2 regions of the Pantoea sp. X-Soil-TKNS-1211 genome follow, and region 1 is predicted to be linked to the other one. Evidence: predicted binding sites of a transcription regulator. Region 1 holds the regulator's gene; the other holds the start of a gene.
The links. Region 1 encodes ArgR, which controls arginine synthesis, uptake and breakdown. Its sites were predicted from a motif close to ANTGAATAAAAATACANT; they were not measured.

Region 1 (7,616 bases):
CCAGCGGATTGTATGATCTGGTTTGGCATCCGGCACTTTTTAACACAGCGCTTTATTGCTGTGTGTTTTACCTTGTATCCCGTTTATTCGTCTGAGGTTTTAAGTGAAAGCGCTAATAAGAAAAATCGCGCGCTACGCGATTACTCTCCTGCTGGTTGTCGTCGCTATCGTGATCATCTTCCGTGCCTGGGTGTTCTACACCGAATCCCCGTGGACGCGTGATGCAAAATTCTCCGCCGATGTCGTGGCGATCTCTCCGGATGTGACCGGGCTGATCACCGATGTGCCGGTCCGTGATAACCAACTGGTGAAGAAGGGCGACACGTTGTTTGTGGTTGACCGTCCCCGTTATCAGAAGGCACTGGATGAAGCGCAGGCCGATGTCGAGTACTACCAGGCTGTCGCGAACGAAAAACGTCGTGAAGCGGCACGCCGTAATCAGCTCGGCACCAGCGCGATGTCGCGTGAAGCTATCGATCAGGCCAACAACGACCTGACCACCACCGAGCATCAACTGGCGAAAGCCATTGCGACGCGCGATCTGGCGGTGATCGATCTGGATCGCACCACCATCAAAGCTCCGTCTGACGGCTGGGTCACCAACCTCAACGTCTATCAGGGCGAGTTCATTACCCGTGGTTCAGTGGCAGTGGCTCTGGTGCAGCAGCATACGTTCTACGTGCTGGCCTACATGGAAGAAACCAAGCTGGATGGTGTGCGTCCGGGCTTTCGTGCGGAAATCACCCCGCTGGGTAGCAATACCGTGCTGCGCGGCACCGTCGACAGTATTGCAGCAGGCGTTACCGACAGCAGTAGCACCAATGACAGCAAAGGCATGGCCACCGTTGACTCCAATCTGGAGTGGGTGCGTCTGGCACAGCGTGTACCGGTACGTATTCATCTCGACGATCAACCTGGCAACCGCTTCCCGGCAGGCACCACCGCTACCGTGGTGATCACCGGCGAGAAGGATCGTGAGACGCAAGCCTCACCGATGAGCAAATTGTTTAATCGCCTGCGTGAGTTTGGTTAAGAGGGCGATATGATTGAGTTTCTGCGTTTCCCGGTGAAGCTGACGTTTGCGCTGGTAGCGGCGCTAATCATCGGCTTTCACTTCAATCTGGAAACGCCGCGCTGGGCGGTGATGACCGCCGGGATTGTGGCGGGTGGCACCGCCTTTGCCGCCGGAGGCGATCCCTACTCCGGCGCGCTGCGCTATCGTGGCATTTTGCGCATTATCGGAACGTTCATCGGCAGCGTGGCGGCTCTGACCATTATGATCGCCACTGTGCGCGCCCCGGTGGTGATGCTGCTACTGTGCTGCCTGTGGGCCGGTTTCTGCGTCTGGCTCTCCTCGCTGATTAAAGTCGAAAACTCCTACGCTCTTGGTCTGGCGGGTTACACCGCGCTGATTATCGTCGTCACCGCCGATGCCAGCGGTGGACTGACGCTGGCACCGCAGTTTGCGGTTGAGCGTTGTAGCGAAATCGTGCTGGGTATTCTGTGTGCCATTCTGGCCGATATGATTTTCTCGCCCCGTTCGATCAAAAAAGTGATCGACCAGGAAGTGGATTCCCTGCTGGTGGCGCATTACAAACTACTGCAACTCTGCGTCGCGCACGGCGATAAAGATGAAGTCGACAAAGCGTGGAGCGCGCTGGTGCGTCGCACCACAGCGCTGAACACCATGCGCAGCCAGTTGATGATGGAATCATCACGCTGGAAGAACAGCAGCCGTCGCTTGCAGATGCTGAATACCTTGTCTTTAACCTTGATTACGCAGGCCGCTGAAACCTTCCTGATCCAGAATTCCCGCCCGGACTACATCTCGCCGCAATATCGGCTTTTGATCGAAAAAGAAGTCAAAAGTGTCGATGACGTGCACAAGCGCATGAAAATTATGCGCCGGGTGATTGGTGTCAGTAGCAAATCCACGCCGCTGACGCTCGCCAGCTGGGTTGGTGCGGCCACCGAGTATCTGCTGCTGATAAATGGGGTGAGGAGCAATAGTCGCATCACCACACTGGAAGAAGGAATCCTGCAACGTGAAGTAGTGATTCAGGCGCGTTCTGCTGAAACCCATCATGCCATGATCAACGGCGTGCGTACCTTTGTCGCGACGGCGATTGGCTCGCTTTTCTGGCTGTACACCGGCTGGACCTCCGGCAGTGGCTGTATGGTGATGCTGGCGGTAATTACTGCGCTGGCGATGCGTACCCCGAATCCGTTGATGATGGCAAAAGACTTCCTCTACGGTATGACGGTTGCGGTGCCGCTGGGGGCGCTCTACTTTATCTACGTCCTGCCTTCGACCCAGCAAAGTATGTTGTTACTTTGCATTGCCATTGGCCTGCTGGGCTTTATTGGCGGCATCTTTGTGCAGCGCCGACAGTTGGGAACTCTGGGGGCGCTGATCGGCACCATCAACGTGTTGGTGCTGGATAACCCAATGAAGTTCGAGTTCAACGTGTTTCTCGATAACGTACTCGGTCAGGTGATTGGTTGCTTTGTGGCGATGATGGTCATCCTGCTGATTCGTGATAAATCAAAAGCACGTACCGGACGTAAATTACTGAACCGCTTTATGTATGCGGCAGTCGCAGCGATGACCACCAATCAGGCGCGTCGTCGAGAGAACCATTTGCCAGCGCTGTATCAACAACTGTTTCTGCTGCTCAATTTGTTTCCCGGTGATATCAATAAATACCGTATCGCGCTGACGCTGATTATCGGCCATCAACGCTTACGCAATGCGGAGGTGCCGATCAATGCGGACCTCTCGGCGTATCACCGCCAGCTGCGATCCACGGCTGACCAGGTAATCTCCACGCGTAGCGATGATAAACGCCGTATCTATTTTGAGCAGCTGCTACGCGAGCTGGATATCTATCAGGAGAAACTCCAGCACTATGCGGCACCGAGCAGTGTGACGGAGCCAGTGAAACGTTTAGCCAATATGCTGAGCAAGTACCAGAACACATTGATTCAAATCTGAAACGAGCCACCGCACCCAGCGGTGGCTCACTCTCACCAAACCCACCGTTAATGCCATCTATACTTTCCTGACGGGATGCGAACTGTCAGGGGAAGAAGGGCATTCACTTCTCCCGCAGCAACACAATCATTTCAACGCAGGCTACCCGGTCTAATGGGCAGTGGTACAGAAAAGAGAGTCGTCATGATGAGAATCGAACGTTTTGATTTCGATGAAATCGTCGATCAGGCGCACTTCTTCCGCCAGTTTAGCGACCGTTTTGCGCTGGCGGATCTGGCGATTACTGATTTGGACGATCTCTGGGAAGTGGTGACAGGCGATCAATTGCCGTTGCCGCTGGAGATTGAGTTTATTCACTTGGGATCAGGACAGAAGCGACGCTATGGGGCGTTGCTTTTGCTGTTTGATGAAGCAGAAGAGGAGCTGGATGGTCAGCTCCGCTTTAATGTGAAGTAACGCAAAAAGGGCCCCGGCGAGCGGGGCCAAAGGGTTCGTCAAGCAGTTGACGAGGAATTACTTATACAGTTCAGCAGTGATGTGATAGTTGTCGCCGGTACGGGCTTCAATCACTTTATAGGCGCTGGCACCTTGTTCATCGGCTTTCTGTGACAGCTGAGCACGATAATCCATGGGTGCACCGGCAGTACCACTGATGGTGACTGTCCCCGCAGGCTGCATATTCTGAGCCTGTTCTGCAGTGACCAGTTGTGCGGCAGAGGCACCGAAGGTCAACAGTGAGAGCAGGCTAGCGGTTGCGATGGTTGCTTTGATTTTCATTGTTCGTCTCCTCATTACAATCAACAACCTGCGGTGGTGAGTGGGGAGCGGGTCGTCGATGCATATCCAGGCGCCGCTCGGGCGCCGGATAATCATTTATCGATTATTTGTACAGTTCAGCAGTGACGTGATAGGTGTCATTCTGATTGTTTTCAATGATGCGATAGTGGCTGGCACCCTGAGCATCGGCTTTTGCTGACAGCTCCTGACGGATGTTGGTCTGGTCGCCATCACGGCCGCTGATGCTGATAGTTTGGTTCAGCGGTTGCAGATTCATGGTGTCTGCCTGTTCATTGGTAATCAGGCTGGCTGCGCTGGCACCGAAAGAAAGAACAGAGGCCAGGCTCAGAACTGCGATAGATAATTTAGTTTTCATGATTCACTCTCCTGAATTTGGGTGGACAACCTGAGCGCAATCGCGTCTCAAATGGGTTGTCGTTCACATTGCGTCTTGTTTCGGCGAACTTATTTATAAAGTTCAGCAGTCGCGTGGTAGGTGTTGTCATTACGCGCTTCGATAACGCGATAAGCTTTAGCACCTTGCTGATCTGCTTTTTCGCTCAGTTGCTGATGGATATCCATCGGCGAACCAGCCGTGCCGCTGACACTGATGGTGCCGGCCGGTTGCAGATTCATTGCCTGGTCGGCGTTAATGGAATCTGCGGCGAAAGCGCCAAATGACAGGGCAGATAGAATGCTCAGGGTTGCGATAGTAGTTTTAACTTTCATGATTATTTCCTCGTCGTCTGTTTTTCTCTTTTTGTTTGGTGTGATTTGCATCACGAAAAGAAGTATAGATCTAATCACCCATGAAATTAATATTCTGCTAATAATGTTTGGTTGTTATTCTTTGTCCTTATGACAACTTTTAATAACTGAGTGTTATAAAAACCGCCTGGTTTCTGCCCAATGCCTGTTAATTGCATGTAAAAACAACGGCCTATGTCATTTTATCTTTCTGTGCGAAATATCTCGGTTGATCTCGCTGGCTGATACATAAGGAGTGGCTTTTATGGCTGATGTTGGTATGTAAAGCAGTGTAAAATAGCGCGAAAGGTTAAGCAGGGTAAAAGGTCCTACCAATTACATCAGGGCGTGAGAACGGACAGGAATATGTTTAATACCTTGTTTCTGGTGGATTTTACATTAAGCGTGGTGCCTGGAAGGGCGAATGGGGGAGTTGTTACCGGCAGGTAATCTGCCGGTAACAGGCAGGGTTTTATAGCTCTTGTTCGAATAACATCAGCACAGCGTCATGGAGTTGCTTAACGGTGAACGTGCGTGCAGGGGTAATAAAGATGGTGTCATCCCCGGCAATAGTACCGAGAATGCCTTCGGCTTTACCCAGTGAATCCAGCAGGCGGGCGATAAGCTGTGCGGCACCAGGACTGGTATGAATCACCACCAGCGCATCGTTGTAGTCGATATCCAGCACCAGATTTTTCAGCGGGCTGGTGGTAGTCGGCACGCCCAGTTCGGCTGGAAGGCAGTACACCATCTCCATTTTCGCGTTACGCGTGCGCACCGCACCGAACTTGGTAAGCATACGAGAAACTTTTGACTGATTGATGTTCTCGAAGCCGTCTTCCTGTAACGCCTGCACAATTTCACCCTGAGAGCTGAATTTCTCTTCTTTCAACAGGGCTTTGAACGCCTTAACCAGGTCGTCTTGCTTAGATGGGTTTCGCATAGGTTACCGATAAAAAGAGGGATGCGTCGGGCAACAGGCCCATGCAGATAAATTATTATGCATTTAAATGAATTTTTATGCAATAAACAGGTGAGGATTTCGCCGGGGGGAGGTCTGCGAGGGCGGCGATCATAACAGAGATTTACCGCTACGCCAAAATCGCGGTGTGGCGCGCAAAAGCGAAGGTTGCAATGTTGTTATATTATTGAAGTGGTAACAACAAAATGATTGATCATTGCCGACCCCTGTCTTCTGGCTGCGACCTATGATCATTCAGGCGACTTCTGAAGTGTGGATGTCTCGGGAGCCGAATTGCGGCGTCAGTGTTTGCGCGACAGGTTTTGTCGCTATCGCCTGAGAAGTTGATTAAACTCGTAACCCGATGGAAACCCGGCAGATCTCTGCCCCACCTTAATAAGGAGTCCAGGATGAAAGTTGCCGTTCTCGGTGCCGCTGGTGGTATTGGCCAGGCGCTAGCACTGTTGCTCAAGACCCAATTACCCGCAGGTTCAGCCCTTTCGCTTTATGACATCGCTCCGGTTACGCCGGGAGTGGCGGTGGATCTCAGCCATATTCCTACCGCCGTAAAAGTTGAGGGTTTCAGTGGTGAAGATGCCACGCCCGCGCTGAAAGGAGCCGATGTGGTGCTGATTTCCGCCGGAGTGGCACGTAAACCTGGTATGGATCGCGCCGACCTGTTTAACGTTAACGCCGGTATTGTGCGCAACCTGATTGAGCAGGTGGCGAGTACCGCGCCCAGGGCCTTGATTGGCGTGATCACCAACCCGGTTAACACCACGGTGGCGATTGCGGCTGAAGTGTTGAAGAAAGCCGGGGCGTATGACAAGAACCGCCTGTTTGGTGTCACCACGCTGGATATTATTCGTGGCAACACCTTTGTAGCGGCGTTAAAGGGGAAACAACCGGGCGAGATTGAGGTGCCGGTTGTCGGGGGACATTCTGGCGTCACCATTCTGCCGCTGCTGTCGCAAGTCAAAGGCGTGAGTTTCAGTGAGCAGGAAGTTCTGGACCTCACCAAACGTATCCAAAACGCCGGTACGGAAGTGGTGGAAGCAAAAGCCGGTGGCGGTTCTGCGACGCTGTCGATGGGGCAGGCGGCGGCACGCTTCGGCCTGTCGCTGGTGCGCGCCTTACAAGGCGATGCTAACGTGGTTGAATGTGCCTATGTGGAAGGGGATGGTGAATACGCACGCTTCTTCTCACAACCACTGCTGCTGGGCAAAACCGGTATCGTTGAACGCCGCCCACTCGGGCCGCTCAGTCCCTTTGAGCAGCAGGCGTTAAGCAGTATGCTGGATACGCTGAAGAAAGATATCGCCCAGGGCGAAGAGTTTGTGAAATAAACCGACCAGGTGCGCATCCACTGCGCACCTCATTTTTATAACCCACCCGACTTGTAATTCCGAGCAGCAGGTGTGCCATTGCTGGCAGGACTTTTCTTGCCCAGAGTTTCCATACGCACCTGGAACGGTGGGAAGGGCATTTCAATACCGTGCTCGGCAAAACCATGCAAAATCAGCTGATGTAGTTCATGACGTAGCGGCATACGGTGGCCCATTTCAGCCGCATAAACGCGCAGTTCAAACAACTGAATACCTTGCTGCAGATCGACCAGGAACACATCCGGCACCGGTGTATCCAGTACATAGGTGCAGCGCTCGGCCGCTTGCTTCAGGATCAAGGTGACTTCATCGCTATTTACCCCAGCCGGTGCCGGAATAGTCAACACCACACGCGTCACCGAGTCAGAGAGTGACCAGTTAATGAACTGCTCGGTAATAAACGCCTTATTCGGCACAATAATCTCTTTGCGATCCCAGTCAGTAATAGTGGTCGCACGGGTATTGATACGGGTGATACTGCCGGTGAGATCGCGGATGGTGACGGTATCGCCAATACGAATCGGTTTCTCGAACAGAATAATCAGGCCGGAAATAAAGTTGGCGAAAATCTCCTGCAAACCAAAGCCCAGACCAACACCAAGTGCGGCAACCAGCCATTGCAGCTTCGCCCATTCAATGCCAATCATCGAGAAGCCAATCAGTCCACCAATCAGCATCAGGATGTATTTAGTCACCGTGGTGATCGCGTAACCGGTACCGGGCGTCAGGCTCAGGTGCTGCAGCAGCGCCA
Region 2 (7,616 bases), 290 kb from region 1:
CACGAATGTTCATTGATATCCTCCGAACCACGATAGCCCGTGGCGATAGATAGAATAGCAATGAACGATTAGCCCTATCAAGCCACTGACAGGAATAATACGTGCCATCTGAAGCAATATGAAAAAAGGCTGAAAGAGTACGGAGTAACACCTGCAATCAGTCTGAAAAATCACTGAGTTGGCCGGAGTGCCTGCCCTTTGATGATGTGCCTATAACAAAATGAAATTCCGAAGCTAGAGGTTGGCGGGCTATCACATAGCCCGCTTTTTTTATTGGCTTACTTCAGACGCTGCTGCGCTTCCTGAATCGCCAGTGCCACCTGCTGCGGTGCCACGCCGCCACGGGCATTACGTTTATCCAGGCAGGATTGCAGTGACAGAATCGGATAGACATCATCTTCAATCGTCGCGCTGAACTGCTTCAGTTGCGCCAGGCTTAACGCTTCCAGCGCCACACCCTGCTTAATCGCTTCCACCACCGCTTCACCGACAATATGGTGCGCTTCGCGGAATGGCACGCCTTTGGCGACCAGATAATCCGCCAGCTCAGTAGAGTTGGCATAGCCCTGCTCCGCCGCTTCCTGGCAGCGCGGACGTTTCACCTGGATGCCGTCCAGCACCAGTACCGACATATGCAGACAATCCAGCCAGGTGTCGAGCGCGTCAAACAGCCCTTCTTTGTCTTCCTGCATATCTTTGTTGTACGCCAGCGGCAGGCCTTTCAGCGTCATCATCATGCCGGTCAGTGCGCCCTGTACGCGGCCACATTTGCCACGAATCAGCTCCAGTGCGTCCGGGTTTTTCTTCTGCGGCATCAGTGAGGAACCGGAAGTCACTTTATCCGACAACTCGACAAAGCCCGCTTCGCCAGTGTTGAAGAAAATCATGTCTTCGGCAAAGCGCGACAGATGCACCATGCCGATAGAAGCATCAGACAGCAGCTCCAGCACGTGATCGCGGTCAGATACGGTATCGAGGCTGTTACGGGTGGCAGAGGCGAAACCTAACCAGCCCGCCAGCTGCTGACGATCGATTTCGTAAGCAGTACCGGCCAGCGCGCCGCAACCCAGTGGGCTGACGTCGATACGCTTCAGCGTATCCTGCAAACGGCTTTCATCACGTGCCAGCATTTCAACATAGGCCAGGCACCAGTGCGCAAAGGTCACTGGCTGAGCGCGTTGCAGGTGGGTATAACCCGGCATCACCGCATCCTGATTGGCTTCGGCGGTGGCAACCAGCGCTTTTTGCAGCTCGCGCGTAGCATCCAGCAATACCGCCACTTGCTCTTTGCACCACAGTTTCAGATCGGTCGCGACCTGGTCGTTACGGCTACGCCCGGTATGCAGCTTTTTACCCAGCGCGCCGACTTTGTCGATCAGCTTACCTTCTACCCAGCTGTGGATATCTTCGGCATCGCTTTGCAGAATCTGCTCAGGATTGGCACGCACTTCAGCCAGCAACGCATTCAGCGCCGCCTCCAGTTGCTGCTGCTCGTCGCTGCTCAGGACATTAACCGTCACCAGCGCTTTTGACCAGGCGACAGAACCGATGATGTCCTGCTCCGCCAGGCGATAGTCGAAACGCAGCGAATCATTGAATTGTTTGAAGCGTTGGTCTGCTGCCTGGGTAAAGCGTCCACCCCAAAGTGCCATCTGAATACTCCTGAATACGGTTAAACAAAGGGCGGCCCGTAGCCGCCCTTAAAACGATGTTGTTCGCGCGGAATTACTTCTTCTGCTCGTTCAATGCACGGATACGTGAAGAGAGCGAGAACAGACGGATAAAGCCACCCGCGTGACGGTGATCGTACACTTCGTCTTCGCCGAAGGTCGCAAACTCCTCTGAGTACAGGCTGTTGACCGATTTCTTCTGGATCGCAGTCGCCTGGCCTTTGTAGAGTTGCAGCACCACTTCGCCGTTCACCAGCTCAGCCAGTGACTCCGCTGCCGCCTGGATGGACTGACGCAGCGGCGCAAACCAGCGACCGTCGTACACCACGTATGACATCTCCTGGCCCAACTGCTCACGCCATTTGAAGCTGTCGCGATCCAGTACCAGCTGCTCAACCGCACGCAGCGCGTTGACCATAATGGTGCCGCCCGGGGTTTCATAGCAACCACGAGATTTGATACCGACCAGACGGTTTTCCACGATGTCGATACGACCCACGCCGTGTTTCGCACCCAGCACGTTCAGTTTTTCCAGGCAGGCGAACGGACTCAGTTTCTCGCCGTTCACGCCAACCACGCGGCCTTTCTCAACGGTCACGGTGACGTTTTCCGGCTGATCCGGTGCTTCCAGCGGATCGACGGTCCACACCCAGCAATCTTTGTTCGGTGCGTTCCACGGGCTTTCCAGCACGCCACCTTCGGTAGAGATATGCCAGGCGTTTTCGTCACGGCTGTAGATTTTTTCCAGTGACGCGGTGGTCGGGATGTTGCGCTCTTTCAGGTAATCGAGCAGCGCTTCACGTGAACGCAGGTTCCATTCACGCCACGGAGCGACCACTTTCAGCTGCGGTGCCAGTGCGGTGTAGGTGGTTTCGAAACGTACCTGATCGTTACCTTTACCAGTTGCGCCATGGCACAGGGCATCCGCGCCCACTTTCAGCGCCAGCTCAACCTGGGCTTTGGCGATAATCGGACGCGCCATTGACGTACCCAGCAGGTAGGTGCCTTCGTACAGCGCACCGGTCTGCAATACCGGGTAAACGTAGTCGCTGATGAACTCTTCACGCAGGTCAACCACGTGGCACTCAGAGGCACCGGATTGCAGCGCTTTCTTCTCAACGCCTTCCAGATCGGCCGGATCCTGACCGATGTTTGCCACGAACGCGACCACTTCACAGCCGCCGTAGTTCTCTTTCAGCCATGGAATGATGGCAGACGTATCAAGGCCACCGGAGTAAGCCAGAACAATTTTTTTGATGCCTTGCGTTTGCATTTCGTAATCCTTGAATCAGTATCGTTAAGCGAGAATCCGGGTGCCAATCGACACGCCGTTGAAAAGGGTTGGCAACTGTTCAGCATGACGCCAGCTGGCAATATCCACCGGGCGACCCAGGGTACGTGCCGCGTCCAGCGCCGCGTTAACTTTAACAATCATGCCATCGGTAATAATGCCCTGGGCGATCAGTTGTTCCGCTTTCTCGGCGGTCATTTCAGCGATGCGCTGACCTTTACCATCGAGAATGCCACTGACGTCGGACAGCAGCACCAGATCGGCACCGATAGTCGCCGCCAGCGCGGTAGCCGCCTGGTCTGCGTTGACGTTCATCAGATCGCCGCTATCCGTAATACCGATTGAGCTGATCACCGGCATATAACCCGCACCCAACAGCGTGTTAACCAGGGCCGGATTGCCCGGAGTGGCGTTACCGACATGGCCCAGTTCTTCATCAAACTGCGCCACATTCACCAGACCCGCATCACCCAGGCACAGACCCACCGCGTTGATGCCATATTTCTTCGCCCAGGCAAGCAAGGTTTTGTTCGCCGTACCGGCCAGGGCGCCGGTAATAATGTCAATCTGATCGGCTGGCGTCACGCGCAAACCGTTCTTCTTTTTCACCGGCAGCGCGAGCTTCTTCATCAGCTCATCCACCAGGCAGCCGCCGCCGTGCACAATAATCAGCGGACGCTGATATTCGGTGCGATACGCCAGCAGCGCATCAAACAGACGGGCCAGCGCTTCTTCACTATCCAGCAGGACGCCACCCAGTTTAATAATCAGAGGATTGCTCATGGTTTACTTACTCGCCCTTTAAATCAGAGACAGCGTTTCGGGGAAGCCGAAACGAATATTCAGACACTGCACCGCCTGCGAAGAAGCACCTTTCAGCAGGTTATCTTCTGCGGCAACCACAATCAGGTGCTCACCCTGCACGGCAAAACCAATATCGCAGAACGGCAGACCTACCACGCCTTTCAGCGCCGGCACACCTTTCTTATACAGACGTACCAGCGGTTTGTCGTGGTAGGCGTTATGGAAGGCTTCGGCCACATCATGTTCACTGACGCCCGGTTTCAGGCGGCAGGTGACGGTGGCGAGAATACCGCGCGGGAAGTTGCCCAGATGCGGCGTAAAGATCACCGGCGTACCAAGATGGGCAACAATTTCCGGATGGTGGCGATGGTTGAAGATGCCATAGGGTTGCAGGCTGACTTCACAGAAACTGGTCGTGACGCTGGCTTTACGTCCGGCACCACTGACGCCACTGGTCGCGTTGATCACTGGCCACTGGTCCTGATTCAGCAGGCCCGCTTCCACCAGCGGTTTCAACGCCAGCTGTGAGGCTGTCGGGTAGCATCCCGGCACCGCCACCAGCTGGGCTTCTTTAATTTTTTCGTGCTGCCATTCCGCCAGGCCGTAAACCGCTTTGTCCAGCCAGTCGCCATGCTGATGGGTGAAACCGTAATATTGGGTGTAGAACGCGTCGTCGTTAACGCGGAACGCACCGGAGAGGTCAAACACCACGCAACCGGCTTTCAGGAATTCCGGTGCCAGGTCGTGGCTAACTTCGTGCGCCGTGGCGAGAAATACCACATCGACTTTATCTGCCCACTCAGCGGCATCGCTCAGCGGCTGTAACGGCAGGTCGACAATACCTTTCAACTGCGGATGCAGGTCTGAAAGTAACTTTCCGGCATCCGGGCTTTGCGCTGAAACCGCTAAAGCGGTTATGTTCATATGCGGATGGCGATTCAGGTAGGTGGCAAGCTCTACGCCAGCGTAACCACTGGCACCAACGATCAGCGTATTCAACATCAGGCTGTATACCTTATTACAGTCACACGTTCCGGGTCGCGGCCTTGCCCCGTTGCCCACGATGCCGTTTGCAGCGATTTACTGTTCACATGCAGACGACGTTAATGTATTTTTATTCACTATTAATGCATGAATATTGATACATCCTAACCCAAGGACCGTCAACAGTGAAGACAAAATTACCACCTTTTATCGAACTCTACCGCCAGCTGATTGCCACACCATCAATCAGTGCCACCGATGCCGCGCTGGATCAGAGCAATGAAACTTTAATCAATTTGCTGGCAGGTTGGTTTCGCGATCTGGGCTTCGATACTGAAGTGCAACCCGTACCCGGTACACGGCATAAATTTAACCTGCTGGCGCGCACGGGTTCAGGTGCAGGTGGCTTATTACTGGCAGGTCACACCGATACTGTGCCGTTCGATGATGGCCGCTGGACGCGCGATCCCTTTACCCTGACTGAACACGACAACAAGCTTTACGGTTTAGGTACGGCAGATATGAAAGGCTTCTTTGCCTTCATTCTGGATGCACTGCGTGACGTTGACGTGACCAAACTGAGCAAACCGCTCTACATTCTCGCCACCGCCGATGAAGAAACGACGATGGCGGGTGCGAAGTATTTTGCTGAATCTACCCAGCTGCGGCCGGATTGCGCCATCATCGGCGAACCGACGTCGCTGAAACCGGTACGCGCACACAAAGGTCATCTCTCCAATGTGATTCGTATTCAGGGGCAATCAGGCCACTCCAGCGATCCATCACGCGGTGTGAACGCCATCGAACTGATGCATGAATCCATCACCCAATTGATGCAGCTGCGTAATACGCTGAAAACGCGTTATAACCACGACGGTTTCGCCATTCCTTACCCGACCATGAACTTTGGTCATATTCACGGTGGTGACGCGGCAAACCGCATTTGTGCCTGCTGCGAACTGCATATGGATATTCGTCCGCTGCCGGGATTAACCCTGAGCGATCTGGATGGCCTGCTGAATGACGCGCTGGCCCCGGTGAGTGAGCGTTGGCCGGGTCGTTTAACCGTCGGCGAGCTGCATCCACCGATTCCGGGTTATGAGTGCCCGGTCGACCATGAACTGGTAAAAGTGGTAGAGAAACTGCTGGGCACGCCGACAGAAGTGGTGAACTACTGCACCGAAGCGCCGTTTATTCAGCAACTGTGCCCGACGCTGGTGTTAGGTCCAGGTTCTATCAATCAGGCCCATCAACCAGATGAGTTTATTGATACCGCATTTATTAAGCCGACTCATGCGCTTATCACGCAGGTTGTTCATCATTTTTGCCACTGATGAGTAATCGATGGGGCATTTCACTGTTTAATCAGCAAAATGCCCCGTCAATGTTCGGGATTTGATAATAAGAATAACTTATCTCGCTTCGCTCCCGTTAAATTCTTTGAATTTCCAACATTTAGCAGCGAAATTTCGTCAGTTTAAGGCAATTGACGAACAGAGCGATACGTGGCTAGATAAAAGACGAAGTTATGCCCGTTGGGTATATGAATTAAAAAGACGATAAGGGTGTCAGGGTCACATGAACGAACAATATTCCGCAATGCGAAGTAATGTCAGTATGCTCGGCAAACTGCTCGGGGATACGATAAAGGATGCACTGGGAGAGAACATCCTCGATAAGGTGGAGACCATCCGCAAGCTCTCTAAGTCATCCCGTGCCGGAAATGACACTCATCGTAAGGAACTGCTGTCGACACTGCAAAACCTGTCCAATGACGAGTTGCTGCCGGTGGCACGCGCATTCAGTCAGTTCCTGAATCTTACCAACGTGGCGGAACAGTATCAGACCATTGCGCGCAGTGGTGAAGGTGCCAACCACCCGGAGCTGCTGAAAAGCACCTTCGATCGCCTGAAGCAGCAGAAAGACCTGAATGAAAGCGATATCCGCGCGGCGATTGAATCGCTGTCGTTGGAACTGGTGCTGACCGCACACCCGACCGAGATCACCCGCCGTACGCTGATTCACAAACTGGTTGAGGTGAATAGCTGCCTGCAACAGCTCGACCATAGCGATATCACCGAATATGAATACAACCATGTGATGCGCCGTCTGCGCCAACTGGTTGCCCAAGCCTGGCACACCGATGAAATTCGTAAATATCGTCCGACCCCGGTTGATGAAGCCAAATGGGGCTTTGCCGTGGTGGAAAACAGCCTGTGGGAAGGCGTACCGGCGTTCCTGCGCGAACTGAACGAGCAGGTTGAAGAAACCTTTGGTATGCAACTGCCAGTAGATTTTGTCCCTGTGCAGTTTACCTCCTGGATGGGCGGCGACCGCGACGGCAACCCGAACGTCACCGCCAGCATCACACGACAGGCGATGCAACTGGGCCGCTGGAAAGCCGCCGATCTGTTCCTGCGCGATATCGGCGTGCTGATTTCTGAGTTGTCGATGTCCGAGTGCAGCGACGAAGTGCGTGAACTGTGTGGCGACCCGGAAGCGCTGGAACCTTACCGTGTGATTCTGAAACGCATCCGCGGCCAGTTGATGAGCACCCAGGCCTTCCTGGAGCGTCGTCTGAAAGGCGAACGTCTGCCGCGTCCGGCGGATCTGCTGGTATCCAACGATCAGCTGTGGCAGCCGCTGTTTGCCATCTATCAGTCACTGCAACAATGCGATATGGGCATCATCGCCAATGGTCAGCTGCTGGATACGCTGCGTCGCGTGAAGTGCTTTGGTGTGCCGCTGGTGCGTATCGACCTGCGTCAGGAGAGCACCCGCCATACTGAAGCGATTGCCGAAGTGACACGCTATCTCGGTCTCGGTGATTACGAAAGCTGGTCAGAAGCCGACAAACAGGCATTCCT

Region 2: argC (N-acetyl-gamma-glutamyl-phosphate reductase) is a predicted target of ArgR. The motif match lies at 4,871-4,888, and genes of this name have one in related genera.

The regions. Positions count from the first base shown of each region.
Region 1 is NZ_AP035953.1:3,928,550-3,936,165, reverse strand. Features, by position in the region: gene aaeX (p-hydroxybenzoic acid efflux pump operon protein AaeX) at 1-95, shown strand, start outside; gene aaeA (p-hydroxybenzoic acid efflux pump subunit AaeA) at 104-1,033, shown strand; gene aaeB (p-hydroxybenzoic acid efflux pump subunit AaeB) at 1,043-2,995, shown strand; gene AC6I8W_RS18490 (barstar family protein) at 3,182-3,451, shown strand; gene yhcN (peroxide/acid stress response protein YhcN) at 3,509-3,772, opposite strand; gene AC6I8W_RS18480 (YdgH/BhsA/McbA-like domain containing protein) at 3,876-4,148, opposite strand; gene yhcN (peroxide/acid stress response protein YhcN) at 4,238-4,501, opposite strand; gene argR (transcriptional regulator ArgR) at 4,992-5,462, opposite strand; gene mdh (malate dehydrogenase) at 5,891-6,826, shown strand; gene mscM (miniconductance mechanosensitive channel MscM) at 6,862-7,616, opposite strand, start outside.
Region 2 is NZ_AP035953.1:4,218,195-4,225,810, forward strand. Features, by position in the region: gene oxyR (DNA-binding transcriptional regulator OxyR) at 1-13, opposite strand, end outside; gene argH (argininosuccinate lyase) at 279-1,652, opposite strand; gene AC6I8W_RS19935 (argininosuccinate synthase) at 1,726-2,943, opposite strand; gene argB (acetylglutamate kinase) at 2,968-3,744, opposite strand; gene argC (N-acetyl-gamma-glutamyl-phosphate reductase) at 3,763-4,767, opposite strand; gene argE (acetylornithine deacetylase) at 4,935-6,083, shown strand; gene ppc (phosphoenolpyruvate carboxylase) at 6,328-7,616, shown strand, end outside.